DNA from 4 places in the Blautia sp. MSJ-36 genome. Region 1 is predicted to be linked to each of the others. Evidence: riboswitches for the same ligand, from Rfam matches in the RefSeq annotation. Region 1 holds a riboswitch; each other region holds the start of a gene.
The links. Region 1 has a riboswitch for cobalamin ahead of nikB (nickel ABC transporter permease). Riboswitches for the same ligand answer to the same signal wherever they lie in the genome.

Region 1 (7,808 bases):
TTCCTGCATCTACAACCGTTGTTTTCTCAGATGACGCAAGTTTCTCAACATCCTCCGAATAAGTCAGTCCTTCTTTTTCAGCCAGTCCTTCCAGAACACCAATGGTTCTCTGAAGGTGCATGTAGTTTCCTACGGAAGAACCACCGGTCAGCACAATATAACTGCTGGTATCTGCATCTGCAAAATAATCTGCCATATTGTAGCCGGCTTCATAATCTGCCTTTGCATCCGGTCCTACACTTCCAAGAAAATACGGGCTGGTTTTTACCTTGTCATAATCTTCATCGCTGATACTTCCGGAACCAAGAACATAATACATTTCTTCTTCATCACAGGCTTCTACGATCTTCTGAATATCCTGTCCATAAAAAGAAATGATTCCGCTTACGCCCTGCAGCTTCATTGCGCGGATGAAATTGATCTCGTCCTCTGCAGAATTAATGCTGCCTGAAAAATAGAACTTTACCGGAAATCCCTGCTGGATATATTCTCTGTAATAGTTCATAAACATGTTCATTTCCGGGCTGTTCTGATTATATACTACAACACCTATTGTATATTGAACATCTCCGTCTTCGGAAGCAGCAGAAACTTTTTTCCCGCCAACTGCAAAAACGGCAAGCAACAACAGCAGAATGCCCAGTACTTTAAAGTTTTTTAATGTCATACTGTTTTTTGCCTTTCTTTATTTCTCAGTTACATAATGGCAGGCTACTTCATGTCCGGACTCTACCTCTGTAAGCACCGGACGGATCGTCTTACATTTCTCCATGCAGTGCTCACAGCGATTCTGGAACGGGCAGCCATGAGGAACATCCAGAGGGCTTGGAGCCTCACTTTCAATACTCTCGATCTTTTTGTTCTGATCCATATGAATGGAAAACTGAGCGCCAAGAAGAGCCTGTGTATATGGATGAAGAGATTTTTCTGCAACATCCTCTCCTGGAATTACCTCCACGATATTTCCAAGATACATTACCGCGATCTGATGAGCAAAAGAACGGATCAGCGCCAGGTCATGGCAGATAAAGAGCATGCTGATGTTTTTCTCCTTCTGGAGACGTACCAGCAGCTGGATCACCGATTCCTGTACAGAAACGTCAAGTGCGGAGGTTGCCTCATCACACACCAGGATCTCCGGTTCCAGGGAAAGTGCACGTGCAATACTGATACGCTGCCTCTGACCACCACTCATATTATGAGGATAGCGGTCTACAAAATCTCCGGGAAGTTCTACCATTTCCAGAAGTTCTCTGGCTTTGGCTTCCTTTTCGCTTCTTTTCAGTTTCCCGTAATTGATCAGCGGCTCTGTAAGAATATCCACGATCTTCATTTTCGGGTCAAAAGATGCCAGTGGATCCTGGAATACCATCTGCATATTCTGACGGTTCAGCCAGGTTTCTTTCTTGGAAAGATTGGAGAGATTTTTTCCATGATAAAGGATCTCACCACTGGTTGGCTTGTCAAGAGAGATGACCATACGGACAAAGGTGGATTTACCACAGCCGCTCTCTCCTACGATTCCCAGAGTCTTTCCTTTATAAACATTTAAGTTTACATCATTGCAGGCTGTCAATGTTCTGCCACCAGAAGCCGGGAATTGTTTTACGATATGTTTTGCACTGAGTACGATATCGGATTCCTTAAACATAACGCTGTCCCTCCATTTCCGGCACTGCAGCCAGCAGTTTCTTTGTATAGTCACTGGTCGGATGATTCATGACTTCATCACGTGTTCCCTGATCCACAACTTTTCCGTGCTGCATAACAACCAGCTGATCGGCCATATAAGCCGCTACACCAATGTTATGAGTAACGATGATGATGCCGGTTCCGAAATCATCACGGAGCTCCATCATCTGGCGTACGATCTGTGCCTGCGTGGTTACATCCAGGGCACTGGTCGGCTCATCTGCAAGAAGCAGTTCCGGGTTAAAAGTCATAGCCATGGCAATACCAACTCGCTGACGCATACCACCGGAAAGCTGGTGAGGATAACTTTTCATGATATTTTCCGCGTCTGGAAGACGCATTTTCTGAAGCATGGAGCAGCCTTTTTTCCATGCTTCTGCTTTGGATACGTCAGTATGTGTACAAATATACTCCACATACTGGCTTCCGATTTTGCGGATCGGGTTCAGGGTTCCGCCGCAGTCCTGAAAGATCATGGAAATGCGGGTACCTCTTAAATTTCTCCATTCATCCTTGGTATTGGAAAGCAGGGAATGTCCGTTGAACTGAATATCACCGGCACTGACCCGGCCACCCCCAGCAAGAGCGCCGAGGACAGCACGGATCACGGTTGTTTTTCCACTTCCACTCTCTCCTACAACACTGATGATCTCACCCTTCTTCATGGAAAGATTGAAATGCTCAATGGTAGGTGCCTGCTTTCCGTACTGAACGGAAAGATCCTTGATTTCAAGCATAAATAAACGCTCCTTTACTCGGCAAGAGTGATATCCTTTGTCAGCCAGTAGTAATCCATCGGATACATCTTAACTCCAGTTACTTTCTTATTGGAGAAGAGATAAGTTGTCTCATAACCGAAGAATACAGTTGCTGCATCATCCATAATATCCTGCTGGATGTCGATAATCAGATCTTTTCTTGCATCCTCATCGAATGTCTGAGCAAGCTCGTCAAGAAGTTTATCTACATCCGGATTGTTGTATCCTGCAGTATTGTTTGCGGAAGAGCTGTACCAGTTCTCTCTTAAGTAGTTCTCCGGATCACCTGTGTTGGCAACCAGTACGTTCCAGATCAGAAGATCATACTGACCGGAATCTCTCATGTCAAGAAGTGTCTCATAACTTACAGTATTCAGGTTTACATTGATACCGATCTCTTTCAGGCTGGCCTGTGCTGCCTGTGCGTATACACCAAGCTCTGCACGGCTTGTGTAAATAACGAAATCAAGAACAAGCGGATCTCCGTCCGGAGTCTCTACAAATCCGTCACCGTCAACATCTTTGTATCCAGCTTCCTCAAGAATCTTCTTTGCGCCATCCGGATCGTAAGCATTCTCATCGTTCAGATCATCAAATCCAAAGTCAAGTGTTGGCGGAACCGGTGCTTTACCAGCTGTTGCACCACCCTCAAGAAGAGTGTTACAGTATGTCTCTTTGTCAAGTCCGCGGAGAAGTGCCTGGCGAAGTGCCTTGTCGCTGAGTGCATGATCCTCGTTCTGGTTCATAAACGCATAGGTGGAACGAAGAGACTGAAGTTCCTGAATATCATAGTTGTCATTTCCCTCGAACTCAACCAGATTCTCTGTTTTCAGGTTGTAAGCGATATCGATCTCACCTGTCTGAAGAGCCATGGAACGTGTTGTCTGGTCATCCACACATTTCAGTGTAACTTTATCAAGGGGAACTTCTCCATCCCAGTAGTTCTCATTTTTTACTACGACACAGGAATCTGTCGGGTTGAAGGACTCTACTGCGTAAGGTCCTGTACAGATCGGTCCTTCCATGGCAAATGTAGAATCATCTACATTTGTATCTACGATCAGAAACAGCGGGTCTGCAAGGCATCCGGCCATGTTTGCATTTGCTCTGTTCAGGTGGAAGATCAGGTTCTGTCCATCAACCTCGATGCTGTCGAGATCAAAGAATTCCGGAACACGGTCACTCTTTTCAGCGGTACGCTCGATGGAAGCTTTTACCATCTCTGGTGTCATATCGTCGCCGTTGGAGAATTTTACGCCCTCACGGATCTTGAAGGTCCATGTTTTTCCATCTTCGCTGTTCTCCCATTCTTCTGCAAGACATGGAACGATCTCACCGTTCTCATCGAATTTTGTGAGGCACTCTCCGATCGCATAACGGGATACTACCCAGCTGAAATACTGCTCTGTCGGCTCCAGTGTATCTGCAAAGCTTGTTACTCCGATGGTGATCTCCTTATCACTTTTTTTGTCACCTTTTGCCTGAGCCACTGTTGTCATGGAAAAAGTCATCATGCATGCAAGTGTAGCAGCCAGCACTTTTTTAACTACGTTATTTCTCATTTCATCCTCCTAAAGATAAATATACTAATAATATGGTGTTGGTTTGTTACAGAAAATGTTTTATTAATCCTGGCGTGGATCCAGTACGTCGCGGATGCTGTCTCCAAGCATGTTGAAAACAACCACGCAGATCACAATGGCAATACCAGGGTAGATCATAAGCCATGGCGCTTTTGCCATGTAGGTTCTTCCCTCGTTGAGCATCAGTCCCCACTCCGGTGTCGGCGCAGTTGCACCAAATCCCAGGAAAGAAAGGGAAGCCAGCTCCAGCATCATGGTTCCGATATCTGCTGCCGCAGTTACCACCATCTGTGTTACCATGTTTGGAAGAACATGTACAAGAAGAATCTTCCAGGTCTTTGTTCCGTTTACCACAGCTGCCTCTATGTAAAGACTCTTCTTGACTTTCAGAACCATACTTCTTGCAAGACGGGCATATTTCGTCCAGCTTACAGCCGCGATGGAGATAACGGCATTGACAAGGTTCGGTCCCAGCATACCGGCAATGGCGATGGCCAGCACAAGGCCCGGGAAGGAAATCATCATATCCGCAATGCGCATGATCACCGCATCTACAATACCGCCAAAATATCCGGCAATAACTCCTAAAAATGTACCGATCACAAAAATCACCGCAACCAGACATAAGGTCATGATCAGAGACGTTCTTGTTCCGAAAATAACACGGGAAAGAAGATCTCGCCCAAGTTTGTCTGTTCCAAATGGATGGGCGGAGCTCGGCTCCTGCAGTGATTCGGTCATAACTGCATCCAACGGATCATATGGGGAAAGCTGCGGTGCAAAGATCGCAACACCGATCACCACAAGACCTAGAATAAAGAAAAGAGTGAATTGTTTGTTTTCTTTGAATATTCGTAATACTTTTTTCAATTATCTATCCTCCTTAAGTCTTGGATCGAGATAAGTGTAGGATAGATCCACAAGCAGGTTGATGCACATGTACAGGATCGCGATCCAGAGTACATAGCCCTGTACAAGAGGATAGTCACGACAGGAAATTGCCTTTACTGCCATATTTCCCATTCCAGGCCAGTTGTAAATGATCTCTACAACTGCAGTACCTCCCAGAAGACTTCCAAGGGAAAGTCCCAGCAGTGTTACCAGCGGAAGCATTACATTAGGAAGAACGTGTTTCCAGAGAATGACGCTTTCCTTGATCCCACGCATTCTTGCACCTGTGACATAATCCTGGTGAAGCTCCTCCAGTACTGCACTTCTTACCTGTCTGGTATACTTTGCAGACATGGCAAGTGCAAGTGTCAGCGCCGGAAGGATCATGGATTTAAAATCTGTACTGCCTCCGGCAACATTGATCCAGCGAAGCTGAACACCAAAGATGCTGAGAAGGATCAGGCCCAGCCAGAAGCTTGGAACAGATACTCCCACAAAGGTAATTCCTCTTACAAAATAATCCGGGAATTTGTTCTGATATACAGCGGCCAGTATTCCAAGCGGTATGGAAATAATGACCATCATCAGAAGTGCCAGCAACGACATCCTCAGCGTCGGCCAGAAACAGGATACCAGTTTATCCGTTACCGGCATTTTGAAAGAATAGGACTGTCCCATATCTCCTGTTACAACACCTTTCAGCCAGGAACCATACTGTACAAGAAATGGCTGGTCAAGGCCGAGATCATGTCTTGTCTGTTCCAGAAGTTCCGGTGTTGGAAGATTACCACACTCTGTCAACATGATCTCCGCAGGATCACCAGGTGACAGGTAGGTCAGTCCAAATGTGAAAAAGCTGATTCCAAACAATACAATTATGATCTGGAGAAATCTTTTTCCTACTTGTTTCTTTGTCACGTTTTACTCCTTTCCTCATTTGATGTGATTTTTAGCATAGCCGTTTCAACTTATATAAGATAATAATAACTATAATGGGATTCTTTATATGCAGAAAATGCATGGAATTTCAGAAATACGCACGAAAAAAGCCCGTGACGAAATACGGGCACACACAAAAAAACATGCTTCCTATCTTCCGTAAGAATCATCTTAAAACAATTACAAGCAGGTCTCCTGACTCAGGCTCCTCACCCTCAGACACCTTCCCGGCCCTATTTCTCACGCACCCGGCCAGTGGTATTTTATCTGAGGATTCCCCATTACAGTGACGGGATCGTACCGGATTTACACCGGTTTCCCTATTAATCCTCTCGGAACTTGCAACGGCTGATGTAAAAATCAGCAAATGCTGTTAAATTACGGATTTATTGTATGATAAATCTATTGCTGTTGTCCATAGAAAAATGTTGTATTTTTAGAATATTTATCAATTTTGTCAAAGCTGTTTGAATTGTACATATACCCCGTTAGGTATTTAACAACTGAGTTTATCCGATTTGTCAAAAAAATACGGATTTTACGCGTTTATTTTTACAAATAGAACAACAAACGGTAAAATCCGGTTTTCTTATCGCTTCTATAGGAATTGAATAAAACAATTTTTGGTGGAAAAGCTCTGCGAATATCAGGTCAGCGTCTCTGTGATCGCTGCATAGGCGATCATCGGTCCGTCCTCAATAATATTCAGGCTGGCTGTCTGATAAAGTACAACTCCATTTTCTGTTGCAATGGATGTATAAAGCAGGTTTCCGTAGTAATCTCTCAGTTCACCCAGGTCTTCTCCTTTAAAGAAGTACTCTCCAGGCTTTTTGGATGGATACCAGCATCCGGTATATGGTGCATATTCATATACCACATTTTCCAGAAGCATCTGACGGTAATGTTTCAGTCCGTGACATTTCTTCCCCTGAAGATGAAACACAAGATGACGGACGTCTCTTTTGTCCTGTTCCACTTCCTCCCAGGTCCAGTAACTGTGTCCGCCCCTCTCGATGAGAATACTTGGAATTCCAAGAGAAGAGGCATAATTATAGGCACCACCTGTAGCAGTTGTAGAGCGGACCACATATTTGACACCGATATGTCTTGCCATATGTAAGGACTTCTCTGCCGTCTCTTCATCTACAACCCCTACATAATAAACATATGGATGAAGCTGCTCATATCCGTCTCCGCTGTGCAGATCAATATAATAATCCGTTATGGAAAAAAGTTTCGTCACCATGGTATAGGCAATGCGGTCTGCAGCTGTCCCCTCAGGATCTCCCGGGAAAACACGGTTCAGATTCTTACCATCTTCATAGACCATACTCATGGTACGATGTTCAAATCCACTGACATTGACCAGCGGAATGATGATCACATTTCCCTTCAGTTCCTCCGGCTGAAATTCTTTCGCAAGTTCCATCGCCGCCTGTATTCCTACATACTCGGCGCTGTGTACTCCTGCTGTGATCAGGATCGTCGGTCCGTCTTCCACCCCGCAGATCACAGTCGCCGGCATCGCCATGCCGCATCCTGTGATCTCAATCTTACCTTGTGCTTTTTCTCCTTTTTCGATCACCCAGTCATCAATTTTGATCATTGGCTGTTTCCCTTTCCCTTTTTCTTATATTTCCGCACTTTGTTCCGATAAGTATACCATGCCTAACCAAAATTGTATATGTCTTTTTTTAATTCTATCTTTTTGCCAGTTCTCTGGTGATCTCTTCCCAGCTGACACCTTTTTCCACCATCAGTACCATCATGTGATAGAGAAAATCTGAGATCTCATACTTGATCTCTTCTTTATCCGGATTTTTGGCGGCAATAACGATCTCTGTACATTCTTCACCGACTTTTTTCAGGATCTTGTCAATTCCCTTATCAAAAAGATAATTGGTATAGGAACCTTCCTTCGGATTCGCTTTCCGGTCTGTGATCA
Region 2 (7,808 bases), on a different contig from region 1:
TTACTACTTTTGATGCATCCGCAAATACAGGGTTTACACTTCCTGCCACAAGGCATGCACTGCAGAGAATTGCTGCAATCAGATTTCTTTTCTTCATGAAATTTCCCTCCATATATAAATTCCGGACTGCCGTTTTTTCTGTTTCATATTATAGCACAGATATATGGGAATTTGTAATTTATGTTCTCTTATTTTCTTACAGATATTTTCACAGTTTCTGTAATTTTCCCATCTGTTCTGCTTTTTTTATTAATTCCCGGTTTTTCTCATTTACAGGGCCAAAGTCCTTCAGAGGGCAGTAAACTTCCCTGCATTTTTCCATAACCTCCAGCGCTTTTCTGTAATTTTCTTCAGAAATACACTGAAACGGATTCTCTGTAATGGTCTCTGCAGCCAGCTCTTTTGCTACCTGATAATCTGCGTCATTGGTATGAAGAATTCCCGTTGCAAAGGGGATTCCCTGGCGCTGTAGTTTCCGGTACACCGGGATTCCGCTTCCGTTTCCGCCAATTACAAACACCTGGGGTTCCCCTGCAGGCGGTTCCATTTCCACACAGCCGAACTCTGCGTTGTAGCTTCCACGGGTAATTCCATAAAGTCTGCGGATATAATCTGAGGTAAAAATCTCTTCCGGCGCTCCGTATTTTTCAATGTGGTCTCCATGCACACAGATCACCTGGTCGGAAATCTTCTGGGCAAGATCCAGCTCATGGAGGGACATGATCACAGTCATCTGTTTTTCCAGTACCATCTTTTTCAGGATAGCAAGAAGTTCCAGTTTGTGGCGGATATCCAGGAATGACGTCGGCTCATCCAGAATGATGATCTCCGGTTCCTGACAGATGGCACGTGCCAGAAGGATACGCTGACGCTGTCCGTCACTGATGGCTGTGAAATCCCGGTCTTTCAGATCCCAGGCATGAACCATCTCCATGGCATTTTTCACTTTTTCCTTATCCTCCGGGGAAAGAATTCCCAGAGTTCCTGTGTACGGATAACGTCCGGTGGATACCACATCCTCACAGGTCATAAGCTCCGGGCGCATGCGCTCGGTAAGCACTACGGCCAGCTTCCTGGAAACTTCTTTGTTTGTCATGCGGCTCATCTGTTCCTGTTCCAGATATACGGTTCCACTGATCAGGGAAAGCTGTCTTGTGATACTCTTCAGGATCGTGGATTTTCCGGCGCCGTTGGGACCGATCAGTGTGAGGATTTCTCCTTTATTCAGCTGAATATTGATCTCTTTGATCAGCGGTTTTCCGTCATACCCTACGGTCAGCTGATCGGTATAAAAAAAATATGATTTCATGGTTTATATCCTCTGCTGTCTGCGAATCATGATATAGATAACTACCGGTGCTCCGAAAACTGCCGTCACAGAACTGATGCTCAGCTCCGTCGGTGCAAATACGGTTCTTGCGATCAGGTCACAGAACAGGCAGAACACCGCACCGCCCAGGAAACAGGCCGGGATCACAAGCAGCGGTTTTGCAGTCTTTAAGAGACTTTTTGCAATGTGAGGTACGGCAATTCCCACGAAGGAAATCGGTCCGGCAAATGCAGTGACACAGGCAGAAAGAATACTGGAAAGCAGGATCAAAAGTATGCGGAATACTTTGATATTGACGCCCATATTCTGTGCGTAAGTCTCACCCAGCTGATAGGCACTGATGGGTTTTGACATAAAAAATACGATCACCATGGTAAGTAATACCACCACAGCCATAGTCCGCACATTCCCCCAGGTCATACCGGAGAAACTTCCCAGTGACCAGTTGTGAAGATTCACAATATTGGAATCATCTGCAAAAGTTACCACAAAGTCTGTGATGGCCGAACAGATATAGCCGATCATAACTCCACTGATGACCAGCATGGACATGTTGTGGACTTTTTTTGCCACAAGAAGCACAAATCCCATGGAGATCATAGAACCTGCAAAAGCAGCCAGGATCATGGCTCCGGAACCGATGGATACCGATCTGCTCAAAAGAAAGATCATCAGAAGAGCCACAATCAGCTTGGCTCCGGAAGAAATTCCCAGCACAAAGGGGCCGGCGATAGGGTTGTTAAAAAAGGTCTGCAGCAGAAATCCAGAAACAGAAAGTGCTCCGCCGAGGATGATAACCGAAAGAATCCTCGGAAGACGGATCTCCCAGACAATATTATAAGAAATTTCATCTCCCTGATGCCGGAATATGATTTTCAGGATCTCCTGCACAGAGAGGTGGATACTTCCGGAATTTACATTCCATATAAATAAAAAGATCAAAAGTACCGCAAGGATCACAAAAGAGATCCCATATCGGACCGCGCGTTTTCTGTCATTCATTTTTTCTGGTACACTCCTCTTCTGTGGTGTAATTCGTGTAAAGCCGTATTTTCGTTTATTTCAGTTTATGCATATAAGTCAGGTTATCCAGGGAATCATCGTCCGTAGTCAGCATGGTATGGATATCCTCAATCATAGTTCCAAGTCCTGTGGTCTCCTGGAAAAGATTTTTGCCTGTGCACCAGACATTTCCGTTCTTCACTGCCTTGAAATCCGCAAGAAGTTCGCTTTTGGAAAGAAGTTCATCGATGGTCTGAAGTTCTCCGTCAATGGTGCTGTTGTAGATGATATAATCCGCATCTTTTGCCTTGGCATAGAATTCTTCCATCTGCATATTCATGGTGGAAAGGGCATTGTCGCTCTCTCCCGTATCCTCCGGAACGTAATTTCCACCTGCAAGGGAGATCATCTCTGAAACATAGTCGCCGCTTTTTCTTACATTTACCGCGCCTACGGAGTTGATATAAAAGAACGCTACGGTCTTATCTGTTTTATCTGCTGTAAGCACGTTATCCAGTTTGTCTGTCTGCTCTTTGAATACTTTTTCTGCCACATCTTCTTTTCCAAGAAGGACTGCGTAAAGTTTCATCCACTCAGTTCTTCCAAGGGGATGGCTTTCATAGCTGGAACGTTCCACCATTACAGGGATCCCGAACTGTTCCAGTTTCTCCTGGACTTCCGGATTGTGATGGATCATGGTGGATTCAATGGCAAGGTCACAGCCTTCGTTCAAAATCAGCTCATAATCCGGGGCACTGTACTTGCCGGCGTAGATCATCTTTTTCTGCTCCATGGCGTCTTTGGCTTCCTGGATATACCATCCGTCTTCCTTGGTTCCGGAAAGTTTGATGCTGTCGATCCCGTCAATGGCCCGGAAAAGATCCATGGCCGAAGTTGCAACCAGATAAATATTGTTTAACGGCTGTTTTAAAACCGCAATATCAGAGTCCAGTCCCTCCGGCGCTTCTTTTCCCTCGGGAACTACAAGAAACTGCCCTTCCTGATCGATGGTAATCAGCGCATAGCCGTCGTTGTAGTAATCCACATTGAATTCCTTGGCATAGGAAAGTTCCATGCTGTGGTCGAAAGTGAGGCCTGGAATATCCGCAGGCTTATGTTCTGTCTCTGCAGCCTGCACGGCAAACGCGCAGCCCAGAACAAGCGTCAGCGTCAGAAATATGTATGAAATTATTTTTTTCATTTTTCTTCCTTTTTCATGCTTGAAGAATCAAAGTTCAAGGTGTAGTCGATCTCGTGAGGAGTACTCATGGCTACGGTATCTGCAGTCACTTCCATCTCTGTGTCAAAAACAGTCACCGGGATCTCAAATGTGGAGTTTCCGTCTTTGTTCACCGGCTCATATTTTTCGCCGTCCACGATCATGTAATCATAATTCGGGCTGCTCCAGATGATGGTTGCTGTAGCTTCTTTGTCCTTGATCTCTACTTTTGCCGGGGATTCTACCGTTGCTCTTCCTGTACCGCCGGTAAGGGTTACATCGAACTCATAGGTTCCGTCTTCCAGTTTCAGATCTTCCAGTTTTTTGCCCTCGGATTTCTTGTCGTCTTTGGAAGCATCTGATTTTTCTGTGGTCTCTTTGTCGGAAGCCTCGTCTTTTTTGTCCGAATCCTCAGCTGCTTCTTCAGCAGTGTCATCAGTTTTTACAGGATCTTTGACACTTACTTTATGGTCGTACCATTTGCCTTTTTCTCCCAGGAGAGCCACATCGAATTCCTCACCAATGGCCGGTACCGGAATATCAAATCCATAAACTTCCTCTGTATAACCATCGCTGTATTTTACTGTATCTGTGGTAGGCTCAATGATCTCGGCGCCGTCCTTCTGTGCATCTTCGGCAGTTCCTGCAAACAGATTTACGATCTTCTTGGAAACCAGGCTTACATGGATGGTCATCTTGCCATCTTTGACCGTAAGCTTGCCTTTTTTGTCATTGGCCTCATTTACATGGAACATACTGCTGTCTGTGTCAAACTCTGCTGTATAAACACCATCTTCCAGGGTATCTGTCTTGGCTGCGTCTGCCTCTTTCTCATTGGAAGCTTCTGCATCCTCTTTGGAATCGTTTTTGGCAGATTCGGTTTTTGCGGAATCTGTTGTAGCCATTGCAGGCACAGAGCCAAGCACCATAGCTGATGCACTTACCATTGCAAGGATTAAGTTTACATAACGTTTTTTCATAATAATCTTCTCCCTTCCATAGATACAGCAATCTGCCCGGAAGACAGTCTTCCTGATCTTTCCGGGCAGTTACATGGATTTCTTATAGGTATCTGAGATCACTCAGATCGTTTCATATTTATTATTCTGCGGAATCCTCAGCGGAATCAGCCTCTGTATCTGCTGCTGCGTCAGAATCTGCGGACTCATCAGCGCTTCCCAGAGAATCAATAGCTGCTTTTGTATGATCTACATAAAGCTGCTCAACAGCCTCGATACGTCCAAGACCTGCGATCTGTGTATCAACATTCTCGAAGTCTCCGGATGCTACAAACTGGCTCTTCCAGGAATCCTCATCATCACCGGCCATATCGTTGTTTGCATGGTCTCCGGCAACAACCATCAGCGGACGAAGAACAACGTTCTTGTATCCTGCTTCTTTTACCTTCTCGATAACCTTGTCGCAGGCTGTATCTTCCGGCTTACCCTCTACAGTACCGATGAATGCGTTCTTGAATCCAAGGTTTTCCATCTGTGTCTGCATCTGATCGTATGTAATGTTAGCTGTATGGGATGTTCCATGTCCCATGAATACGAATGCTGTACCAGCCTCAGCTGCTGCATCCATGCTGTCAAATCCTGCTTCTTTGCAAGCCTCATCTGTGATTGCCTGAGCAACGGCTTTCTTGTCGTCGTTGATCACTGTTGCATCGTCTCCAACCTCACCAAGCATTGGCTCTGCGATAGCTACAGACTCAAATTTATCTTTATACTCGTTGATGGCTTCTGTCATCTCATCGTACTCAGCGCCATGCATCAGATGTGTAGGCTGTACAACCAGGTTCTTAACACCGTTTGCTACTGCACGGTCAAGTGCCTGCTGCATGTTATCGATCACTTCATCATCTCTTGCCTCTACATGGTTGATGATGATCTGTGCTGTAAATGCTCTTCTTACAGACCAGTCCGGATAAGCTTCTGCAAGAGCATCCTCGATTCCTTTGACATCCTCTGCACGGCTGTCATTGAAGGAAGTACCAAAGCTTACAACAAGAAGTTCATTCTCACCGATCTCATCCTGGTTACGCGGATCGTCCTTGGAAGCATCTCCTGTGTCACGTCCGAAATAATCCGGATCTGCATTCTCACCCTCTACCAGTTCTTTCTGAGCGTCTGTCAGAGCATCCCATGCTTCTTTGGCTGCCTTGCAGTCCTCATCTGTTGTGTCGTTTCTTTCCTGTACATAGATCTTGTCGATCAGAGCTGCTACATTGTCAGCTGCTTTCTGGTCTTCATCAGAAGCCTCTGTGGTATCAGCTGCCTCAGTACTCTCATCTGCGCTCTCTTCTGTAGCGGAATCATCTGCTGCCATTGCTGTTGTAGCTGCACCCATAGAGCATGTCATGGAAACTGCGAGCATCAGAGCTAACATTGTTTTTCTTTTCATTTCTTATCGTCCTCTTTTCATGTATTTCCAGAATACTGATATGTACAAAAAAACGGCTGCTTTCTGCGGCCGCCTGCTCACACACGATTCTCTCGCAATACACATAAAAAGAAGTTCTGTATTGTTATTGAGAATACAGATTCGTAGACCGCGAATCCTGGATCTCACAATAAGGCAGTTCTCCTGACTTGGTTCCACGCTGCTTTCCCTTCCCGGTTTCCCAGTGGTTTCGAAAACAGCTCCCCGTTCACAGTGACGGTATCGTTCCGGATTCTCACCGGATTCTCTTTTGCACATCCGACTGGATGTAACCTTATTGCTATAACATTTGTACATATTCGATTTTACCTGGTTATCTATTTTTTACCACAAAATCACAAAATTGTCAAGATTGCTGTCGGACGATACAGGGTTTTCTCCCTGTATCTGTCAGTTATTTTCAGCATACTTATTTTAATATTCATGCATATTTTTCATGATTTTATATGATTTATGTTTTTTATTTATAGCATAATGATTTCCTACAATAGCATAGAGATTTCCTGCTACATAAAAAGCAGCCCTTCTCCGCCATCACTGTGACAGCAGAAAAGGGCCGATCATATTATTTATTGAAGTACTCCTGCTCCAGGTATCTGGCTACATAGATTCCGCTGGCAGATGCATGGGAAAGAGAATGTGTCACACCGCTGCAGTCTCCGATAACAAAGAGTCCTTTGTGGCAGGTTTCCAGATTCTCATCGATCTCAACTTCCATGTTGTAGAATTTAACCTCCACACCATAAAGCAGAGTATCGTCATCTGCTGTTCCCGGTGCGATCTTATCCAGGGCATAGATCATCTCGATGATACCGTCCAGGATACGCTTCGGCATAACAAGGCTTAAGTCTCCCGGTGTTGCGGAAAGAGTCGGTGTTACGAAGCTCTCCTCAATACGTGCTTTTGTGCTTCGTCTTCCGCGGATCAGATCTCCGAAACGCTGTACCATAACACCACCGCCAAGCATATTGGAAAGTCTTGCGATGCTCTCACCGTATCCGTTGCTGTCATGGAACGGCTCTGAGAAATGTTTGGATACCAGAAGGGCGAAGTTTGTATTGTTGGTGTGTTTTGCAGGATCTTCATAGCTGTGGCCGTTTACTGTGATGATTCCGTTGGTGTTCTCATTAACAACAACACCTCTCGGGTTCATACAGAAAGTACGGACCATATCCTCAAACTTCTCGGTTCTGTAAACGATCTTGCTCTCGTAAAGCTCATCTGTCAGACGGCTGAACACCTCTGCCGGAAGCTCCACACGGACACCGATATCCACACGGTTGGAAAGTGTGGGGATCTTAAGATCTGTACATACAGTCTCCATCCATTTACTTCCGCTTCGTCCCGCGGAGATGATGCAGTAAGTTCCCTCGTAACGCTCATCACCTACAACAACTGCATAGCCGTCTTCTGTTTTCTCCACTTTGTCAACGGACGCGTCAAAATAGAAATCTACATGGGCTTTCATCTTTTCATAGAGATTCTGAAGTACTACATAGTTGATATCCGTTCCCAGGTGGCGGACAGATGCATCCAGAAGATGCAGGCCGTTCTGAAGACAGAGCTTACGGATCTCACTGTTTGTGGTGGAATAAAGCTTGGTTCCCTCTCCACCATGCATCAGATTCAGTTTATCTACATATTCCATCAGTTCTGTGGCTGTATCCTTGCCGATATGCTGATACAGAGTTCCGCCAAACTGATTGGTGATATTATATTTTCCATCGGAGAAAGCGCCTGCACCGCCAAATCCTTTCATGATCGCACATGTTTTGCAGTGGATACAGGATTTTACTTTCTTTCCGTCAATGG
Region 3 (7,808 bases), on a different contig from region 1:
CCATATGTCTGGTTTTACCAGAACTTACACAAATTTTCGCAGAAACATTCTGTAAAAAAATCGCCGTATTTCCGGCATTTCCGGAAAGATACGGCGGTTTTCTCTTATTCTTTATGGGTTCCTCGGATCACTTTGATCCCGCGTTCTTCTATCAGACCGCAGATCTGTGTTATCCGCGGACATTCCTTTTTTTCCTCATTCAGACGGCATACCCCGACATGGATGACGCTGATCTTTTCACTGACCAGCCGGTCTGCCTTTTCCAAAATCCCCTCATCTTCAGCAGGTTCTTTTGCATTGGTTTCTTTGCATCCGTTGCATGTCATCACAGCTGCCAGAATCGTATCTTCCGGATAGCCGGAAAAAAAATCTCTTCTTTCCCGAAATGCAGACAGACATCCTGCCCTGGTACACACATCATTGGAATTAAGGCATGTCAAAATCCCGATCTTTTTCATCTTTTTCCCTCTATGCATCCCGCCTCACAGCCAGAATCATAAAAACAAAATATGCATCTTTCCGCGGCTGTCGTAAACGATCTCCGCTTCTACTTTATAGATCCTGCGGATCAGCTCCGGGGTCAGGACTTCTTCCGGCGTTCCGTAACCTTCCAGAACTCCGTCCTTCAGTACATAGATCTTATCACAGTATGCTGCTGCAATATTCAGATCGTGAATAGCGGAGATCACGGTTACATTAAGTTTTTTCACCAGCTCCATCAGCATGATCTGGTGGGTAATGTCCAGATGATTGGTAGGCTCATCCAGAATCAGTGCAGAGGTCTGCTGGGCAAGTGCTCTTGCCAGGATCACCCTCTGCTGCTCTCCTCCGGAAAGAGTGGAAAAGGTACGGTCTGCAAACGCCTCCATCTGTACGGTTTTCAGCGCTTCATCCACGATCTGGTAATCTTTTGCATTGTCCCGTTCCAGAGTCTTTTTATGAGGCGCACGCCCCATAAGAACCACCTCGCGGACCGTAAAATCAAAATTATAATAATTGTGCTGTGCCACCACGGCCATTTTTTTCGCAGAGCTTCGAACACTCATGGAATGAAGCTCCTCGCCGTCCAGATACACGGCTCCTGCGTCTGGTTTCAGAATACGGTAAATGCATTTCAGCAAAGTGGATTTTCCGCTTCCGTTTGGTCCGATGATTCCTACCAGTTCCTTATCCTGGGATTCCATGGAGATTCCCTTCAGGATCTGTCTGGCGTGAAAGCCAACCTGAATATTTTCTGTGGTGATCTTCATTACCGGGCACCTCCGAATCCATAGGATTTCCGCACAAGCAGATAAATAAAGCAGGGAGCACCGATAATGGATACCAGCACACCGATGGGCATCTCGGAATTTTTAAGGATCACACGACATGCCACATCGCACCAGATCAGAAACGATGCACCAAGAAGCGCACTTAAGGGGAGCAGTTTTCTGTGATCTGTTCCAAAAAGGATCCGGACCACATGAGGGATCACCAGTCCCACAAATCCGATCACACCGGCACAGTACACGGCAAATCCGATCATAACAGAAGCAACGATCAGATAAAAAGTCCGCAGTCTGTGCAGATCTGTTCCAAGGGTAATGGATACGTCATCTCCCAGAAGCATCAGATTCAGGTTCCGGTACTGCGTCCAGAAAACAGCCACGCACATCAGCGTGACCGGAAGCATTACACCCACTCTGATCCAGCTTGCTCCGGCAAGACTTCCCATGCTCCACTTCATAACTTCTGTTGCCGCATTTTTGTCATTGGTAATATAAATGACAAAATTGGAAAAAGCAGAACAGACTGCGCTGACCGCCATTCCCGCAAGGATCAGTTTTGCGGAAGTTGCCTTTCCACCCATGTTTGCAATGGCGATCACCGCAAAAGAAGTGATCATCGCGCCAATGAAAGCTGTGATTCCCACAGAGTTTCCGCCAAGAAAGCTTCCGATTCCAAGCATGATGGCCAGTGTGGCACCCAGAGATGCACCAGATGAGATACCCAGCACATACGGGTCTGCCAGCGGGTTCTGCACGATAGCCTGCATCACCACGCCGCACACGGAAAGAGCCATTCCAACTGCCAGAGCCAGAAGGACTCTAGGCAGCCGGATCAGCCACACAACATCATGAACTGCGCCTTCCGCATAGGCGGACAGACTTTTTATATGAAACAATTTATAAGCGATAACGCCGTATACATCCTTCAGTGACAGATCCGCATTTCCAAAAGTGATGGCTGCAAGTATGGAAAAAATAAGGAATCCTGCAAGTCAGATGAGAACTGCCACATACATGGATGTTCTGAGCACCTTATCTTTTTTTCTCTGTGAAGCTGTTTCTTTCACTGCATTTTCTCCGATCAGTCAAGATTTACGTCCGGATATAATCCCTTTGCAAAAGTTTCGATTCCGTCCTGGGTACGTGTTGCACTTGCATACATCTCACTGAGCATGATCGGGTAAACACGTCCGTTCTTTACTGCGTCAAGGCTCTTCAGGGACTCATCATCCTGGATCACTGCAAGCTGGCTGTTCTTAACAGTTTCCGGATCATCTCCTGCATATGGCATGTAAACCACAAAGATCACGTCAGGGTTGGCTGCGATGATATCCTCTTTTCCAACGGTGGAAGCATCCGGGTTTGCAAGAGTTGCGCCTAACTGTGTTACCATATCTCCGCCAAGGCTCTTTACGCCATAGTTTGTGATGTCATCTCCAAGAGGCTCCAATACCATTACGCTTGGTTTGTCTTTTACATCTGCAGTTGCAGTAAGAGTTTTGTCGATCACTGCTTTTGCATCATCAACGATAGCCTGTGCTTTGTCCTGTACATCGAAGATCTTTCCGATATTTAAGATATCTGTGAATTCATTTTCCAGTGTTCTGGCGCCGTCCGGACGAGTATTGGTGTTGTAGTAGGTGTTGCAGCCTTTGTCGATCCAGTCTGTTACATTTCCCAGATTCTCATCAGAGAAAAGAGAGCTCCAGGATAAGATCATGTCCGGCTCCAGCATTGTTACAGTTTCAAGGGATGGGGTAAATTCGTCAAGATAATTTGTTTTTGAGAATGCTTCTTTGAGATCTTCCGGAACTTCATTATCAAGACCTGCGGTAGCTACCAGGTGGTCTTCCAGACCAAGTGCGAGCATAGTCTCAATGCTTCCCTGATATACAGCAAGGACTTTTTCCGGTGCTTTTTCATAAGTGGTTTCGATTTCGTTTCCATCGTAATCATAGGTTGTGATGGTCAGAGGATATTCTGTCTTGGTTGCCTCTGCGGAAGAATCTTCGGTGTCTGCAGACTCTGTACTGTCTTCTGCTGCCGGCTGGTTGTCTTCCTTGATGGTCTCGGAGTCTGCTCTCTCTGCGGCATAAACAGCCGGAGCTGCTGATACGGTCATTGCCGCTGCCATTACCATTGCCATGATTCTTGTGGATACATACTTGTTTTTCATTTCATTTCCTCTCTTTTCGCCTGTTTTATCTCCTGTTGCCTATGGGTAACCGAAAAGATGGGGCTTCATAAAATCTGCACGGAACACTTTGTACGGAAGCTCCCACTTACATACTGTCAAGCAGGTTTCCTGACTTACAGACTCAGAAAAAACTCCGCAAAATAAAAACTGATACACCATTCATCTTTTAGCCGATCATGAATGATGTATCAGAATTTTCTCCAGAATCTCTCTGACATCGGGATTTCGCCTTCTCACATGAGTTTCTGCAATGGCATGTGAAATCCCTTCTTCTGTATACAGTGGCCGCAACCGCTCAGGCTTTTTACCCGATTCCCTCTCACAGTATCCGGCAGCATATGTGCCGGTGATACTGTTCACTTCACAGCAATTCAATTACGCTGATACTGATTCTAACATACCGGTTTTCCAATTACAACCTTGAGGCCGGATTTTTACAGTTTTTTGCAGAAATAGTCTGCCCGGAGAGATCCCTCTCAGATCTTTTTCAGCTTGGCAAAACCGGCGAACATTTTTTTCACGCCGACTTTGTCAAAGTCTACCGTCACTTCGTAGTCTCTGCCGCCGTCTGCGATATTTTTTACGATACCGACTCCGAATTTCACATGACGGACCGTGTCTCCCTCACCATAGTCCAGGCTGTCCGCCTTCTTCACTGTGAAATCTTTTTTCTGCAGGGTGCTCTTTGCCTGGAAATTCATTTTCATCTGGGCATAGGCGCTTTTCGGAGATACGATATCATCTACTCTGGGCTTTTTCTCCTGAATGGTATGTCCAAGATCTACCAGCTCCCGTGGAACCTCCCTTACAAAACGTGACACACGGTTATACTGAGTCTCCCCACGGATCATCCGCTGTTTTGCACAGGTTAAGGTCAGTTCCTTCATGGCACGGGTGATCCCCACATAACAGAGCCTTCGCTCCTCCTCGATATCCGACGGATCACCGGACCAGATGGAAGCATATCCCGGAAAAACACCGTCCTCCATTCCCACGATAAATACATTTGGGAACTCCAGTCCCTTGGCACTGTGAAGAGTCATCAGCAGCACATAATCCTGATCCGGATCAACAGAATCGATATCTGCCACCAGTGCGATCTCCTCCAGAAATGCAGAAAGTGTTGCCGGCTGTCCGGCCTCCTCCATGGCTTCCTGGAAGGATTCTGTCTTGGAGATCAGCTCATCGATATTTTCGATCCTCGCCTGGGCCTCCTCCGTTTTCTCTGCCTCCAGTTCCTTCACATAACCGGTAAGCTCAATGACCTCTTCCAGGGTTTCACGGACTGTATAGGCCTCTGCCTTACTTTTCAGTCCCTGGATAAAGGATACAAAATCATTGATCTTTCCTGCTGCCCGACCAATAGACGGTACTTCCTCCACCACGCGGAGCGCATCGTAAAAGCTCAGGTTCATCATATCCGCATAGTCCTGGACACGGCCGATGCTGGTGAGTCCGATTCCTCTTTTTGGCACATTTAAGATCCTGCGCACAGCCAGATCATCACTGGCATTGTCAATGGTCTTCAGATAGCTTAACAGATCCTTGATCTCTTTGCGGGCATAAAAATTCACGCCGCCGACAATCTTATAAGGAACATTTGCCAGGAGAAATTTTTCCTCGAAGAGGCGGGACTGGGCATTGGTCCGGTAAAGTACCGCGCAGTCCTTATACTGGAATTTCCCGTTACGCCGGCCCTGGATGATCTCTCCCGCAACATATTCCGCTTCCTCAAATCCGTTGTTAAACTGACGGAAATGGACTTTATCGCCCTCTTCGTTCTCTGTCCAGAGGCGTTTTTCCTTACGCTCCGTATTGTTGGCAATTACCTCGTTGGCTGCGTTCAGGATATTCTGTGTGGAACGGTAATTCTGCTCCAGCCGTACCACCTTCGCCTCAGGGAAAACCTTCTCAAAGCCCAGAATGTTCCCGATATTTGCTCCACGGAAGCGGTAAATAGACTGGTCATCATCGCCAACTACGCAGAGATTCTTGTATTTTTCCGCAAGAAGACTTACGAATTTAAACTGTGCGGTGTTAGTATCCTGATACTCATCCACCATAATATACCGGAAACGTTCCTGATAATAATCCAGGATATCCGGATTGTGCTGGAAAAGCTCCACAGTTTTCACGATCAGGTCATCAAAATCCAGGGCGTTGTTTCCCCGGAGAATGGACTGATATTCCTTATACATGCCTGCAATCTTCCGCGCATCCGGATCACTTCCCGCATTCAGCTCCATCTCTTCCGGCGTGATCAGTTCATCCTTGGCATGGGAAATCTCTGCAAGAACAGCACGTTCTTTATAAATTTTTGTATTGATACTGAATTTCCGGAAGATTTCCTTCATGACTGTCTTCTGGTCATCAGTATCATAGATGGTAAAATTACTGCCAAATCCCAGCACCTCAATATGTCTGCGTAAAATCCTCACACATGCGGAATGAAAGGTGGAAACCCATACGCTCTCCGCGCCCATTCCCGCAATTTTATTTACACGTTCCCGCATCTCACTGGCAGCCTTGTTGGTAAAGGTGATCGCCAGGATATTCCAGGGATTGACACCCTTTTCTTCCATTAAATAGGCAATCCTGTGGGTCAGCACTCTTGTTTTTCCGGAACCGGCTCCCGCAAGAATCAGAAGTGGTCCCTCTGTATGTACAGCAGCTTCCCGCTGCATGGGATTCAATGTGTCCAAAGCATCCTGTATACTCATTTTGATCTCCATTTCTTTTTCCATATCAACAGTATCTTTATATACTACCATGTCTTTTCTTTCCGGTAAAGCCACAACCTTACTTTCTCATTTTCCCGGAAAAAGTTTCTTTACAAGTAGTATTTAAAACTATATAATAGGGAGCAGAGGTGATAATGCGATGACAAGAAACGAAAAAGAGATGATGAGCAGCATTTTTGCGAAAATTGCTGAGCTTGATTATATAAAACCAGATGAAATCCCGAACATTGATCTTTACATGGATCAGGTCACTACTTTTATGGAAGAAAATCTTGCATCCACCAAGCGTCACGAGGATGACAAGATCCTGACCAAGACCATGATCAACAACTACGCCAAGAACAAGCTTCTCCCACCGCCGGAGAAGAAACGCTATTCCCGGGAACATCTGCTGATGTTGATTTTTATCTACTATTTTAAGAATATTCTCTCCATCAGTGACATCCAGACTCTTCTCGGACCGATTACGGATAAATATTTCAAGTCCCTGACTGAGAAAGATATGACTTATATTTATCAGGAAGTTTTCAGTATGGAACAGACACAGATCCGTTACCTGGAAAAAGATCTCATGCGCCGTTTCAAAAGCGCCGGGGAAATCTTCGAGGACGCAGATCCGGAGGATAAGGAATTCCTTCACCAGTTTTCCTTTATCTGCCTTCTGAGCTTCGATGTATACATGAAAAAGATGATCATCGAAAACATGATCGACCACATGAATTCCTCAAAAAATGAGGAATCCTCCAAAAAAGAAAGAAAAAACTGACTCCGGTTTCTTCAGCCGGACAGAAGAAAAGAGACAGACGCGCAACCGCCTGTCTCTTTTTACGTTACAGCATTATCCGTTATCATCTACGGTACGGACGTAAGCTTTATTCAGCTTCACCATCCTGCTCTCCGTTATTCTTCTTCATACGTGCAAATACCATCTCATAACCATCATTTCCATAGTTCAGGGAACGGTTTACACGGCTGATCGTAGCTGTGGAAGCTCCTGTCTTCTCGGAAATATCAAGGTATGTACGCTTATCGGTAAGCATCTTGGCTACCTCGAAGCGCTGAGATAAAGAAAGCAGCTCATTGATGGTGCACACATCCTCGAAAAATGTATAACACTCTTCCTTGTCCTTCAGGCACAGGATCGCTTCAAACAGATGATCCACAGCCTCCGTCCTGATTTTTTTGCTCATTGTTACGCTCCTTTAAAATACATAATTTTCGTTTGATACAATACTGATATTTTAACACTCTAAATCGTGATAAGCAAGCATTTTAGGGAAATTTAATAAACTATTTCACGTTTTTGTCTTTCTATGGCGGACACATGCTCTTATCCCGTTCCCTACCCCTGGGAACCATTTGGGGTTTGCTTTTTCCGCTCCAATTGAGTATACTTAAAATAATATCTTCAAAAGAAAAGAAAGAAAAGGAGACTTACCAAATGAACCGTTTTTTTAACATGGACAATAAGTTCTTCGTGTTCATGGGACGCGTTGCAGACCTGATTCTTCTGAATGTTCTTTGCATTCTCTGCTGTATTCCGGTTGTCACTGCTGGCGCTTCCATAACTGCTCTCTACTATGTCACACTGAAGATGGCAAG
Region 4 (7,808 bases), on a different contig from region 1:
AGAGTGGCCATTATCAGGAAGCTATGAATGTGCTGAATTCTCTTGGACAGAAAAACGGCGAATGGTATTATCTGGCTGCCATGGCGAATATGGGGCTTGGGAATAATGTGACGGCTCTGGATCAGATCCGCGAGGCGGTCCGTCAGGAACCAAATAATATGCAGTACCGCATGCTTCTTCAGAGAATGGAAGGCGGCGGAGGCTGGTACCAGCAGCAACAGGATCCATTTGGAGGAATGCCCACAGCAGGGGGAGATATGTGTGATGCCTGCTGCAGAACTATGGCCTGTGCCATGTGCTGGCCGGGCGGAATTTTCTGCTGCTGATAAAATTTGCCGGTTTTGTCCGGGGATTGACAACAGCAGAGAGCATTAAATTGTTTGTGAGGTGGATCCTGCAGATCTGCTTTGCGATATAGAGTGCAGGTTTTCCTGCAGAGAAAAAGAGGAGGAAATCGTTATGAGCATAAGAATTGGTATTTTAGGCTATGGAAACCTTGGACGCGGCGTGGAGTGCGCGATCAAACACAATCCGGATACAGAGCTGGTTGCAGTATTCACCAGACGTGATCCGGAAACAGTGAAGATTCTTACAGAGACTGCTAAGGTTTATTCTGTAAAAGATGCAGAGAAAATGAAAGATGAGATTGATGTTCTGATTATCTGCGGAGGAAGTGCTACCGATCTTCCTGTTCAGACACCGGAATATGTAAAATATTTCAACGTTGTGGACAGCTTTGATACACATAAGAGAATTCCGGAGCATTTTGCAAACGTTGACAAAGCAGCAACAGAGAACGGTCATGTAGGAATTATCTCTGTAGGCTGGGATCCGGGAATGTTCTCACTGAACCGTATGTATGCAAACGCAATCCTTACAAACGGAAACGACTACACATTCTGGGGCAAAGGTGTCAGCCAGGGACATTCCGATGCAGTCCGCCGTATTAAAGGCGTAAAAGATGCAAAACAGTACACAATTCCTGTAGAAGCTGCACTGGAAGCTGTAAGAAACGGAGAAAATCCTGAGCTTACCACACGTCAGAAACATACAAGAGAGTGCTTCGTAGTTGCAGAGGAAGGTGCTGATCTTGCACGCATCGAGGAAGAGATCAAGACTATGCCGAACTACTTTGATGAGTATGACACAACGGTACACTTTATTTCCCAGGAGGAGCTGGATCGCGATCACAGCGGAATTCCGCATGGTGGTTTTGTAATCCGCAGTGGAAAAACTGGCTGGAATGATGAGAACAGCCATGTAATCGAGTACAGCCTGAAACTGGATTCTAATCCGGAGTTCACCTCTTCTGTTATTGTTGCCTATGCAAGAGCTGCATACCGCATGAATCAGGAAGGACAGAAAGGCTGCAAGACAGTATTTGATGTTGCACCTGCATATTTAAGTGCACTTGACGGAGCAGAGCTTCGCAAAAAATTCCTGTAAAAAACAGACTGTAACAGAGTTGTTACAGAAAGCAATATTTTTATAAATACTCAGATCCCCGGAATATTCAGAAGGTATTTCTGATATTCCGGGGATCTTTGCGTGGATAAAAGGGTGCATGACAGGGAAAAAGCCGGAAAGAGTTGACGACAGGTAAAGAATGGTATATAATATGGACGTAAATTTGTAACAGAATTGTAAAGAATTGAATGCTTTACACACGGTTCACAGGATGGGCAGTGAAGACAACAATCAGCCGGACTTCAGAAATAGTAAATATCAATTATCTATCAAAGGAAGGTATGTATGCGAAAATTAAGCAAAAAATGGAAATTGTGGGGACTTTTTTTGATCTTGATGTTTTTTGCAGCTGGAGCGACTGTACATACAACTGCAACAGATGTACAGGCCGCAACCAAAAACGGCTTTAAAACAGAAAATGGAAAGTCCTATTATTACAAGAATGGTAAGAAAGTAAAAGGCTGGCTTACCCTCAATGGAAAGAAGTATTATTTCAATGCCTCCACAGGTGTTCAGGTAAAAGGCTGGGCAAAAGACAGCAAAGGCAAACGTTATTTCTACAATGCCAACGGTGTAAAAGGCTATATGGCAACAGGCTGGCTTACAGACAGCAAGAAGAATACCCGGTATTTTAATACCAGCACCGGTTATATGACAACCAAATGGGCAACCATCAGCAAGAAGAAATATTATTTCTACAGCAATAACGGAGTTGCAGCCAAGAGTAAATTCCTTACAGATTCCAAGAATGTGACCAGGTATTTTACAAGTAAATGCTACATGGCAACAGGCTGGGCAACCAATACCAAAAAACAGAAACGTTACTTTGATCCGACCACAGGAGCCATGTATAAAGGCTTCAAGAAAATCGGCAGAAATACCTATTATTTCTACAGCTCAAGTGGAATTATGGCTACCGGCTGGGTGGAGAATACATCCAAGGGTTATAAATATTATTTTGACCCATCCACAGGTGTAATGGCTACCGGTACCAAGACAATCGACGGAAAAGAGTACACATTCAGCAGCAGCGGAGTCCTTCAGGTTAACAACAATCCGAATACAACGACACCGACCAGCTCGCGTACAATTAAGAATTTCCTTGCAAATGCACTGAAACCGGTTGGACAGACCCTTTATGTATGGGGTGGAGGCCACAATACTTCGGATGCCACCAGAAAGGGTGTAAGTTCCAGATGGAAAGAGTGGTATAACAGCAATTCCAGTTCTTATAACTATAAGAACTATATGGATCTTACAGAAACTACAGAACAGAAAGGTCTTGACTGCTCCGGATATGTAGGATGGTCTGTATATCAGATTATGCAGAGTAAATCCGGCGGAGTGAACTACACAACAGTTTCCGGAGATATCGGTTCCTTATATACCAGCAGAGGAATGGGAACTACAATTTCTCAGTCACAGCTTTCAAGTTCCGGTTGGAAACTGTATCCGGGAGACATCGGATACAATGACGGACATACATGGATGGTTCTTGGACAGTGTGCAGATAAGAGTGTTGTGATTCTGCACTGTACACCGAATGCAGGTGTTCAGATTTCCGGAACACCGACACCGGATGGAACATATGGAAGCCAGGCAATCAAGCTTGCAGAGCTTTACATGGCTAAATATCCGGGAGTCAGCAAATATGATTATCACGAATCAAGTGGTAACTATATCCGTAATGGTGCTTACTTCAGATGGAACAGAAGTACACTTTCCGATCCGGATGGATACCTGCACAAGACTGCAAATCAGATTCTTGCAGACCTGTTCTGATTAGGCAGGAAGAGAAGTACCCGAAGAAATTTCTATGTAATAATTAAATAAGATTAAGAGAAGGAGAACCTGTAAAATGCAGAGTTCTCCTTCTTTAATGTCAAATTCATTAATAAATGTTACAGAATTCTAAACTAAATAATAGAAAATCCTTGCAAACCAGAGAACACTGTGTTAATATATAAAAAGATTGAAACAAGATATTGCAAAAATATTACATTAATCTGCTAAAAATGAAAGAACAGCAGAAATGAGTAAACGAAGGCAGAAGATGTTTGATCTGCCGAATAATCAGAATTCAAAATCAGATTGCGAGGGTGAACAGTCATGAAGAAAAGAATATTATGTCTGACACTGGCGCTCCTCATCAGTGGAGCACAGGTAGTCAGCGTAAGTGCAACAAGAGAAGATGAGGCAGCACTTCAGCAGGAAATGGATGCAACCAATGAACAGCTGAATGCAACTTATTCCAGATTGGATGAGCTTTCCGCACAGAAGTCACAGATCGAAGGCGAGATCTCCACTCTTGATGCCAATCTTGTAAACGTGATGGTTTCGATCCAGACACTGGAGGGAGATATCTCCAATAAAGAAGCCGACATTGCATCTACACAGTCCAACCTTGAGAAAGCCAAGAATGCCAAGACCAAACAGTACGAAGCAATGAAGAAACGTATTCAGTATCTTTATGAGAAAGGTGGAGACGACGCATGGTTCCAGATGATGCTGAATGCAGAGAACCTGTCTGATCTTCTTACAAAGGCTGAGTATACACAGAAGACATATGAGCAGGACAGAAAGAGCCTTGAGAAATATTCCAACACCATCCAGCAGGTAGCTAACTTGGAAGCACAGTATACACAGGAGAAAGCGGAACTTGAGGGAATGAAGCAGGAATATGAGGCAGAATCCCAGAACCTTCAGGCACAGCTGGATGAGAAGCGTGCAACATCCGCAGATTATGACAATGAAATTGCTTATGCACAGCAGCAGGCTACAGACTATGCGAACCTTCTTGCAGAGCAGACTGCAGAGCTTCAGAGATTAGAGGCTGAGCGTATCGCCGCAGAAGAGGAAGCAAGACGTCAGGCGGAGGCTGAGGCAGCAGCAAGAGCACAGGCAGAAGCAGAAGAGGAAGCAAGACGCCAGGCAGAAGCGGAAGCAGCGCAGCAGGATGAAGCAGATGAGAGTGAAGACGTTCAGTATGACGAGGACGGTGACGTAATCGAGAATACGGACGAAGATACTGCAGAGGACGATACAGAGTATGTAGATGATACATATGATGAGAATGGTGACGTTCAGTATGATGAGGACGGAAATGTAATTTCCGATGACCAGTCCGGATATACAGACACTACAGAAGATAATACAGACGCAAACTATGATGACAGCAGCGATGCTTCTGAGGATACCTCTTCTGACAGCGGAAGTTCTTCTTCCTACAGTGGTTCCGGTTCTTCTGTTGTAGATTATGCCACACAGTTTGTTGGAAATCCGTATGTATGGGGCGGAACAAGCCTTACCAACGGTGCAGACTGCTCCGGTTTTGTACAGAGTGTATATGCTAACTTTGGTGTAAGCCTTCCGAGAACTTCCTATGAGCAGCAGAACGCAGGTACTGAGGTATCTTATGCAGATGCTCAGCCAGGAGATCTGATCTGTTACGGTGGACATGTGGCTATTTATATGGGCAATGGACAGATTGTACATGCATCCAATTCCCAGGATGGTATTAAGATCAGTAACGATGCGACATACAGAACGATTGTTTCTGTAAGACGTCTTGTATAATCACGAACCATATAAAATTCATTAAGATGAAGATATTGAACAGCCTGGCGGTATATTCCGTCAGGCTGTTTCTTATAAGGAAACAGTGTATTTATATCAGAAAAATCTGAAATGGTATTGACATATAATTAACAGGGTGTTATTATAATGCCAGTATAATTCCATATTGAACATAGCAAGTGCTGAGGGCATCTGACAGTCGTTGATTATCAGAAGCCAGCAGAAAAGGGAATCAGGTGTGAAACCTGAGCGATCCGGTCACTGTAACGGAGGAGCGAATCTCACAGTCCATTGTACTTAGGTATGAGAAGGAGAGACAAGCCATGATCCCGGAGCCAGGAAACCTGCTTGTTATGGCGAGGTTAAACTTCCGTGTAAAGTGTAACAACCATTTCAGGGACTCCGCACCCCTGGGACGTTGTCTACTTTTTTACGAGAGTAGGCATTTTTTTATGGAATGCGCCTGTTCATATGAATTATACATGATTAAATGGCAGGCGATACTACTCCGGATACATTCGTTCCCTCCGCGCACTCATGAACGGATTATATTTCTACCCCGGGGTGGCATCGCTACCTCTTTTTTTATGGGAAAATTAAGAGGATATATGATCCGGGAGGAGATAAGAATCATGGAGAAACCATATTGGGAAGGAAAAGAGTATTCCTATTTCAGTCACAAAAAATGCGAGTATTTTCCATGCCATAAAGGAGCAGATCCGGAGAATTTTAACTGCCTGTTCTGTTATTGTCCGTTGTATGCACTGGGAGATAAATGCGGCGGTAATTTTCACTTCACAGAAAGTGGGATCAAGGACTGTACGGCGTGTAAACTTCCTCACAGAAGAGAAAATTATGGATATATCACAGGGAAGTACCAGGAACTTGCGGATATGATAAGAAAACAGAGAGAAAATTCTCAGACAGATGAGAAGTGATAATAGAGAATAGAATATAACCCGAAATAATAAGCCAGCTCTGACACATGGTGACATGTGAGAGCTGGCTTTTTACTTTATCGGGTCATCTGGTCTGCAGGAATACTTTCAACCTTGGAAGCTGGTTGTTCAGGATCAGCTGTTCCGGGAACATGGCCTGATGAACAAACTCAGCGGCATAGGTAAAATCGCCGATGTGTTCCGGGCCGTGGCTGTCGCTGGAGAGAAGCAGTGGCAGATCGTATTTTCGGCAGCAGCGAAGGATTTCGAAACAGTTTTCTCTTGTGTCACCACGATAGCCATAAGGCGCAAGAGAAGCTTCGTTGATCTCAAAGATCGTTCCGGTTTCTTTGGCGGTTCGGGCAAGAACTTCATAATTCACCGGATAGTGTGTGTTGTCACTGTGTCCGAGAATTTTGACACAAGGATTTTTCATAACATTGATAAAGGCTTCGGTGTTTTCGTCCCTGGTGCCGGGGTGGTAGTTCCAGGAATGCATGCTGGCAATGGCGTAATCAAGTTTACATAATAATTCCTGATCCAGATCTACACTTCCGTTCCGATCCAGAATATTCAGTTCAATCCCATAGAGCAGGTCTACGCCGAAATGTTTTTTCGGAGAATAGGTAAGACTTCGGAAGTAGGAGGAAGTTCCGGCTGCCAGAGTTCCGGGACCGTGATCGGTGATTCCGAGAAGACGGAGGCCTTTTTCTGCGGCTGCACGTGCCATGTTGGTGATGGTACATTCCGTGCCGTGACCGCTGGCGATGGAATGGGTATGCATATCAGAAAGATACATAAAAATACACCTCTTTTGCTGTTTGGGAACATGTGACGGAGCGGAATACAAATGTCCGCTGTACATATTTTTTGTGAAAAATAAAGGAATTCCCATATAAATTCAAGTATGACAGAGCAGAAAAACAAAGTCAATAGAGAAAAACATAAAAACACGAAAAACAAATAAAACCAACGGGGCTTGCCCTATAAAAACCACAAAAACAGCAAGAAACACATGTTGGATTTCGTTGACATCAAAGAGGGGGTAAGGTATAATAAAATTACATGAGCACATAGCCGGAAAGAAGCGGTTCTGGAAGCGGGAAGGCGGACAGATCACCAGAAACAACCGGTTATGAGAAAGGAGAATCATGGAGAAATTTCATATAGCAGATATCCCGAAAACAGACAGGATCACACATCTTGTGGATAATCTTTATGCAAAGATGCCGGTGATCGAATCTGCCAGAGCCAAGCTGGTCACAGAGTCCTATAAGCAGACCGAAGACGAGCCGATCATCACCCGCAGAGCCAAGGCATTTGCCCACATCCTGCGTAATATTCCCATCATTATCCGTGATGAGGAGCTGATCGTCGGAAGCAGCACCCTGGCTCCGAGAGGATGTCAGACATTCCCGGAGTATTCTTTCCAGTGGCTGGAGGATGAGCTGGATACAGTGGCTACCAGAACAGCCGATCCATTTTATATTGCGGAGGAAACAAAGGCGGAACTCCGTGAGGTACATAAATACTGGAAAGGCAAGACAACCAGTGAACTTGCAACTTCCTACATGGCACCGGAAGCAATTCTTGCCATTGATCACAACATTTTTACCCCGGGAAATTATTTTTACAATGGTGTAGGACATGTAACCGTTAAATATGAAGAAGTCCTGGCAATCGGTTATGAAGGAATCATTGCCAAAGCACAGAAAGAGCTTGAGGAATGCAATGTGGGAGATGGCGATTACGCAAAGAAATCCCGTTTCCTGGAAGCCGTGATCTTAAGCTGTCAGGCTGTTATCGACTATGCACACCGCTATGCCG

Region 2: another riboswitch for cobalamin. It lies ahead of KQI39_RS04605 (sirohydrochlorin cobaltochelatase); the one in region 1 lies ahead of nikB (nickel ABC transporter permease).
Region 3: another riboswitch for cobalamin. It lies ahead of KQI39_RS05160 (ABC transporter substrate-binding protein); the one in region 1 lies ahead of nikB (nickel ABC transporter permease).
Region 4: another riboswitch for cobalamin. It lies ahead of KQI39_RS04540 (cysteine-rich small domain-containing protein); the one in region 1 lies ahead of nikB (nickel ABC transporter permease).

The regions. Positions count from the first base shown of each region.
Region 1 covers NZ_JAHLPQ010000001.1:308,185-315,992, reverse strand. Annotated here, with positions in the region: gene KQI39_RS01465 (hypothetical protein) at 1-667, opposite strand, end outside; gene KQI39_RS01460 (ABC transporter ATP-binding protein) at 686-1,651, opposite strand; gene KQI39_RS01455 (ABC transporter ATP-binding protein) at 1,644-2,429, opposite strand; gene KQI39_RS01450 (ABC transporter substrate-binding protein) at 2,444-4,012, opposite strand; gene nikC (nickel transporter permease) at 4,076-4,903, opposite strand; gene nikB (nickel ABC transporter permease) at 4,904-5,842, opposite strand; cobalamin riboswitch at 6,032-6,221, opposite strand; gene KQI39_RS01435 (M14 family metallopeptidase) at 6,510-7,469, opposite strand; gene hisIE (bifunctional phosphoribosyl-AMP cyclohydrolase/phosphoribosyl-ATP diphosphatase HisIE) at 7,564-7,808, opposite strand, start outside.
Region 2 covers NZ_JAHLPQ010000004.1:59,098-66,905, forward strand. Annotated here, with positions in the region: gene KQI39_RS04580 (DUF1002 domain-containing protein) at 1-97, opposite strand, end outside; gene KQI39_RS04585 (ATP-binding cassette domain-containing protein) at 209-1,309, opposite strand; gene KQI39_RS04590 (FecCD family ABC transporter permease) at 1,313-2,332, opposite strand; gene KQI39_RS04595 (ABC transporter substrate-binding protein) at 2,388-3,533, opposite strand; gene KQI39_RS04600 (hypothetical protein) at 3,530-4,531, opposite strand; gene KQI39_RS04605 (sirohydrochlorin cobaltochelatase) at 4,653-5,957, opposite strand; cobalamin riboswitch at 6,114-6,288, opposite strand; gene KQI39_RS04610 (NAD(P)/FAD-dependent oxidoreductase) at 6,562-7,808, opposite strand, start outside.
Region 3 covers NZ_JAHLPQ010000004.1:179,676-187,483, forward strand. Annotated here, with positions in the region: gene KQI39_RS05145 (CGGC domain-containing protein) at 105-458, opposite strand; gene KQI39_RS05150 (ABC transporter ATP-binding protein) at 495-1,250, opposite strand; gene KQI39_RS05155 (FecCD family ABC transporter permease) at 1,250-2,245, opposite strand; gene KQI39_RS05160 (ABC transporter substrate-binding protein) at 2,350-3,444, opposite strand; cobalamin riboswitch at 3,551-3,840, opposite strand; gene pcrA (DNA helicase PcrA) at 3,942-6,197, opposite strand; gene KQI39_RS05170 (DUF1836 domain-containing protein) at 6,346-6,972, shown strand; gene KQI39_RS05175 (YerC/YecD family TrpR-related protein) at 7,079-7,396, opposite strand; gene KQI39_RS05180 (YesL family protein) at 7,648-7,808, shown strand, end outside.
Region 4 covers NZ_JAHLPQ010000004.1:46,622-54,429, reverse strand. Annotated here, with positions in the region: gene KQI39_RS04560 (J domain-containing protein) at 1-326, shown strand, start outside; gene KQI39_RS04555 (diaminopimelate dehydrogenase) at 460-1,446, shown strand; gene KQI39_RS04550 (N-acetylmuramoyl-L-alanine amidase family protein) at 1,753-3,249, shown strand; gene KQI39_RS04545 (C40 family peptidase) at 3,577-5,043, shown strand; cobalamin riboswitch at 5,209-5,409, shown strand; gene KQI39_RS04540 (cysteine-rich small domain-containing protein) at 5,676-5,981, shown strand; gene KQI39_RS04535 (phosphatase) at 6,067-6,780, opposite strand; gene KQI39_RS04530 (glycyl radical protein) at 7,133-7,808, shown strand, end outside.